Regions from separate parts of the Shewanella baltica genome, predicted to be linked through region 2. Evidence: predicted binding sites of a transcription regulator. Region 2 holds the regulator's gene; the other holds the start of a gene.
What was found. Region 2 encodes sigma-54, which starts transcription at its own class of promoters, with help from an activator protein. Its sites were predicted from a motif close to GTTGGCACGNNNNTNGNNT; they were not measured.
Positions count from the first base shown of each region.

Region 1 (3,176 bases), 2.9 Mb from region 2:
GTTCCTTTAGGGGAACAAACTGGACTCAATGTCGGCTTGTCGTTGTTAGGACGCGTGCTCGATGGTAACGGCGTGCCTTTAGATGGTTTAGGTGCGTTGCAGACAGATCAACAAGCGCCAAGACATAGCGCTGCCATTAATCCCTTATCCCGCCGTGCTATTACCGAGCCGCTGGACGTCGGCGTGCGCGCCATTAATGCCATGCTGACTGTGGGTAAAGGCCAACGTATGGGCTTGTTTGCCGGTTCTGGTGTGGGTAAGAGTGTGCTCTTAGGCATGATGACCCGCGGTACCACTGCCGACATTATTGTGGTTGGGCTGGTGGGCGAGCGTGGCCGTGAAGTAAAAGAGTTCATTGAAGAAATTCTTGGGGACAAAGGTCGAGCGCGTTCTGTTGTTGTTGCCGCCCCTGCAGATACCTCGCCGCTGATGCGCTTGCGCGCCTGTGAAACCTCGACTCGTATTGCCGAATACTTTCGCGATTTAGGTTATAACGTATTGTTATTAATGGATAGTTTAACGCGCTACGCCCAAGCGCAGCGTGAAATTGCTTTGGCTGTGGGTGAGCCGCCTGCCACCAAAGGCTATCCGCCTTCAGTGTTTGCCAAGCTGCCGCGTTTAGTTGAGCGCGCCGGCAACGGTGGCCCAGGCCAAGGTTCAATTACGGCATTTTATACTGTGCTGACGGAAGGGGATGATCAACAGGATCCCATTGCCGATGCATCACGGGCGATTCTTGATGGTCACATAGTCTTGTCACGTTCGCTTGCGGACTCTGGGCATTATCCTGCGATTGATATCGAAGCCTCTATTAGCCGGGTAGCACCTATGGTGATCTCCAATGAACACTTGGAAGCGATGCGCCGCGTGAAACAAACCTATTCCTTGTATCAGCAAAATCGTGATTTGATTTCCATTGGTGCCTATGCCCAAGGCAGCGATCCTCGAATCGACAATGCGATACGATTACAGCCGGCGATGAATGCTTTTTTACGCCAAACCATGCGTGATGCATTCAGTTTTACCGATAGCCAAGTCATGCTCGGGCAACTTGCCGCACAGTGCAAATAATGGCGTCATCGAATTAATCGAGGTCTAGTATGGCTAACGCCGATCCCTTGTTGTTAGTGTTAAAGCTCGCCAATGATGCCGAAGAACAAGCGGCGTTATTGTTAAAGTCGGCGCAGTTAGAGTGTCAAAAGCGGCTGAATCAACTCAGTGCACTGAATAACTATCGCTTAGAATACATGAAGCAAATGCAATCCCAGCAAGGCCAAGCCATTAGTGCCAGTCACTATCACCAGTTTCATCGCTTTATTCGTCAGATTGATGACGCTATTACTCAGCAAAATCGCGTTGTGGCCGACGGTGAAAAACAAAAAGAATATCGACAACAGCATTGGTTGGAAAAACAGAAAAAACGTAAGGCAGTGGAATTACTGTTAGCGAGTAAAGAGAAGAAGCGCCAAGTTGTTGAACAAAAACGAGAGCAGAAAATGACCGATGAATTTGCTTCTCAGCAGTTTTATCGCCGTCATCAGCGTTAGTGTAATGGTGCGTTAAATGATCGGTATCTTTGCCATTTACTAACTCGTATGAGTTCAGTTTTCTGTTGCCGCTTATGGTGCAGAACATTTGTTCGACTTCTTTCCCTGAGTTTTATTCTTTTCAATATGCTGCAGTAAAAACTGAAGTTTTGGCATCTTATTTGCTTTGATTTAGTCCATGACCCTGCAACCGCAGTGTTTAATTGACGTTTCTACCTAGCCATTTTCTTTTCTGCTGGGTGATGTTTGGGAGCACTTATGCAACAAATGACCAATATCCTGTTGAGTAAAACAGGCAACTCTGCGGCCAATTCCGCTAAGACATCTTCCCAAGAGTCTAATAATGAAGACTTTTCATCTACACTTGCGTCAGTCTCCGCTAGCTCATTTTCTATTTCCGCGCCTAAAAAGGCTGCAGCGAATACTGACGATAAAGTGCAAATCGCCTCTACTGATAAAGTAAAAGATAAAGACATATCAACGGATGACGCTGACGTAAATCTCATCTTCGCCCAAATAAGCATGGCAAATGACATGAAGAAAATGGCATCAGAGGGAGAGAGTTTGCCGTCTGACTTTTCCCAAGGGGAAAATAATGAGTCTGGTGCCCCTTTATTGAAAAGTGATGCATTCAGTACCGTTGAGCTGTCGGGTGTACAAGCTTCAATGAAAGCGATAAACACTGAGCTTCCTATTGTCGACATCTCAGGCTCAGCGCAAGGTAAGGCTGATATTTTAACGTCAAGTGAAGTTAACCTGGCAACTGAGAAAAGTAATAGCAAGTCCTCAAACGGCGATCTATTAAGTATCCAAAAGGTATTGGACACTGATACTTCTTTTTCCTCTGAACTCAAAAAGCTAACTGGCCAACTTCAACTAGATACAGGGGCTTTAAATGAGACTGATGCCACTAATAAAGTATCTGCTGATAAAGAATCGGTAGAGATAATGCAAAAAAATACTCTAGTAGCCTCCAGTGGAACATCAGCAGAGATATTACCCGTTGAAGCAATCCAGGGTAAGAAAGTATTACTTGATGACACTTTAGATGCATTGAAGTCACAGTTATCTACGGATAAAAGCGTTGAATCTCATTCTGCATTTTTAAAGGGACAAGTCATTCCGCCGAACAGTAAAACATCTGAAAATTTGGATTTATCTGAATTTGTAGATACAGCAGAGACCGCGGCAAAGGCATCATCAAAAAATCTAGAAAGCGTGTTATTGAAAGAAGCAGATGTGACTGAACTTAAAGGTGATAAATCATTTTCAACGGACAAATATGCGCATCAAGTTGCGAGTCTAAACTCTGAACAGCGTGGTGCAAGGTTGGATCTTAATTCTGAGGCACTTGCAACCTCAGACGACGTAGACGAATCAGCGTTGAAGCCTAATACAGCAAGCCAAACCTTAAAGTCAGAAACGCTAGCGCCATCGACTACTAAGAATGAAATGGCTGCAACATCTATAATCGCTGATGAAATAGTGGATACATTGGACTTGGTAAGTCCCAAGATGGCAGATACCTCTAACTTGGGTGAGAACGATGCGAATGACGTTACTATTGCCAGCAATAACTTAACAGTACGCAATGCTGAGATTGCAAAACCTCAGCAAGTGAGCAGAAAT
Region 1 covers NZ_UGYM01000002.1:1,183,332-1,186,507, forward strand. The annotation lists gene fliI (flagellar protein export ATPase FliI) at 1-1,071, shown strand, start outside; gene fliJ (flagellar export protein FliJ) at 1,101-1,547, shown strand; gene DYH48_RS05340 (flagellar hook-length control protein FliK) at 1,806-3,176, shown strand, end outside.
Region 1: the regulator sigma-54 is predicted to act here: its motif matches at 1,696-1,714, upstream of DYH48_RS05340 (flagellar hook-length control protein FliK).

Region 2 (3,176 bases):
GATCAACTGCGTGCATTTTCTGCCGAAGGTGAAAATAGCAAAATTTTAGTGGCCACTGGCAACCCTGCGACGTACAGCCAAGTATTAGACGATGGCCGTCCAGCCTCGGCGAGCGCGAAAGAAATTCGTTACGATATGGCGAGCCGCACCCTGACACTTAAAGGCAAAGCCTCGTTAGATCAAGCGGGCAGCCAAGTGACGGGTAATTTGATCCGCTACAACATCATCCAGCAAAAATTGATTGCTGAGAGCACCGGCAGTGGTGACGATCGCGTGATAACGATTATTCAGCCAGAAAGCTATCAAGATGATGCCAAACCAGACGCGCCAGCAGATAAACCTGTGAAAAAGCAGGACTCTAAATGACCCAAATCACCCTAAGAGCACAAAATCTGGCGAAGAGTTACAAGAGTCGCCAAGTGGTTAAAGACGTTAGTCTGACGGTAAAAACCGGTCAAGTCGTTGGCCTACTCGGCCCGAACGGCGCGGGTAAAACCACAACCTTTTACATGGTCGTTGGTCTGGTTAAAAGCGATAAAGGCCATATCTTTATCGACGATGATGATTTAACCGCAGATCCTATGCACCTGCGTGCCCGCAAAGGCATAGGTTACTTGCCGCAGGAAGCCAGTATCTTCCGTAAACTGACCGTCCATGACAACATCATGGCCGTGCTGCAAACGCGTAAAGAACTGAAAAAAGAGCAAAGGGAAGAAGAGCTAGAACATCTGCTTGAAGAGTTCCACATCACCCATATCCGTGACAGCCAAGGCATGTCATTGTCGGGCGGTGAACGTCGCCGTGTCGAAATTGCGCGGGCGTTAGCAGCAAATCCTAAGTTCATTTTGCTCGATGAACCCTTTGCTGGTGTCGATCCGATTTCGGTTATCGACATTAAAAAGATTATCGAACAGCTCAAAAGTCGTGGCCTTGGCGTGTTGATCACAGACCACAATGTCCGTGAGACATTAGATGTGTGTGAACATGCCTATATCGTGAGTCACGGAAACTTGATTGCCGAAGGAACACCCGCAGAGATCTTAGACAATCAGCAAGTTAGGGCTGTGTACTTAGGTGAACAATTCAGGCTATAGTTAATCAAGCGGAGCCAATGCAGGCAATTTATGCCAACATTGGACTCCACTCAAGATGATAACAAGCGACCTCATCCAACAATAATAACGTAGGGATCAGCGGTAACATGAAAGCGTCACTCCAGCTCAAACTGGGTCAACAGTTAACCATGACGCCACAATTACAACAGGCCATACGTCTGTTGCAACTGTCGTCATTAGAACTGCAGCAAGAGATCCAGCAAGCCTTAGATTCTAATCCCCTTCTCGAGCTGGAAGAGGATCAATTCGACGCCACTAAAGACCCTGTAAACCAAACGCTATCCGATACGGATTTCAGTGAATCTAGCACCCTGCCGCCAGAAAAAGACAGCTCCACCATAGACACGGCAGAGTCGCTCACGAAAGAGTCCATGCCCGACGAACTCCCCATGGACACCACATGGGATGAAGTGTTCACCGCCTCACCCAATTCTGGCCCCGGCGGCAGTCGTGAAGACGATATGCCCTTCCAAGGTGAGACCAGTGAAGGCTTGTATGAACACTTAGAATGGCAAAAAAACCTCACGCCGTTTTCTGAAACCGATTTAGCCATTGCCACCGCCATTATTGATGCCATCGACGATCAAGGCTATCTCACCCAAAGCACTGACGAAATCCTCGAAGCCATGGGCAATTCGGAGGTCGAGCTCGACGAAGTCGAAGCCGTACTCAAGCGCATTCAACATTTTGATCCCATTGGTGTTGCCGCCCGCGATTTAAGCGAGTGCCTGTTGATCCAACTGTCGCATTTCGCCGCTGACACGCCCAACCTAGAAAACGCCCGCATGCTGATCAAAGATCATTTAGATCTGATCGCCACCCGCGATTTTAGATTGTTGATGCGTAAGACTAAATTAAAAGAGGATGAGTTAAGAGACGGCATCGCGCTTATCCAAACCCTCAATCCCCGCCCAGGTTTATTGATTACGCCCAACGATGACGAATACGTCATCCCAGATGTGTCAGTGTCGAAGAAAAATGGCCGCTGGGTGGTTGAGCTGAATCCTGACTGCATGCCAAAAATCAATGTAAACCAACATTATGCCTCGATGGCGCGCAGCACTAAAAGCCAAGCCGATAGCCAATTTATTCGTGGTCATCTGCAAGAGGCTAAATGGTTTATCAAGAGTTTAGAGAGCCGTAATGATACCCTGTTGAAGGTGGCGAACTGTATCGTCCAATATCAGCAAGGTTTCTTTGAATACGGTGAAGAAGCCATGAAACCTATGGTGCTTAACGATATTGCCGAAGCGGTAGAAATGCATGAGTCGACCATCTCACGAGTGACGACACAGAAATACATGCATACCCCTAAGGGACTTTTTGAACTAAAATACTTCTTCTCTAGCCACGTCGGTACTGACGATGGTGGGGAGTGCTCATCCACAGCAATCAGAGCCTTCATTAAGAAACTGGTTGCAGCGGAAAACCAGAAAAAACCATTGAGCGACAGTAAGATGGCGCAACTTCTGGCAGAACAAGGGATCAACGTAGCCCGCAGAACCATTGCGAAGTACCGAGAGGCTATGCTCATTCCGCCTTCTAATCAGCGTAAAAGTTTATAACCTACAGTGGATATCGGAGGACGTTTCTATGCAAATAAACCTGAGTGGACACCATGTCGAAATTACCGAATCGTTACGCGCATATGTAGAAGAAAAGTTTTCAAAACTTGAACGCCATTTCGAACAGATCAATAATGTGCACGTTGTGCTCAATGTCGAGAAAATGCAACAGATTGCCGAAGCGAGAATAAATCTTATCGGTGGTGAAGTTTTTGCTACTTCAGAGCATGCTGACATGTATGCCGCTATAGACGCCCTGATTGACAAGCTTGATCGTCAGGTTATTAAACACAAAGAGAAGTTAACAAAACACTAATAATGGAACTTTGTACCATACTGCGGCCGGAGTGCACTACCTGCGCCACTCCGGGCAGCAAGAAAAAGGTACTGGAACTCATCAGCGACTTAGTCGCTGCCCAGTACCCGACCCTCTCATCTCAAGAGATATTCGAAAGCCTAGTGGCGCGCGAAAAGATGGGGAGCACAGGTATAGGTA
Region 2 covers NZ_UGYM01000002.1:4,035,772-4,038,947, forward strand. The annotation lists gene lptA (lipopolysaccharide transport periplasmic protein LptA) at 1-366, shown strand, start outside; gene lptB (LPS export ABC transporter ATP-binding protein) at 363-1,094, shown strand; gene DYH48_RS18090 (RNA polymerase factor sigma-54) at 1,202-2,680, shown strand; gene hpf (ribosome hibernation promoting factor) at 2,709-2,996, shown strand; gene ptsN (PTS IIA-like nitrogen regulatory protein PtsN) at 2,999-3,176, shown strand, end outside.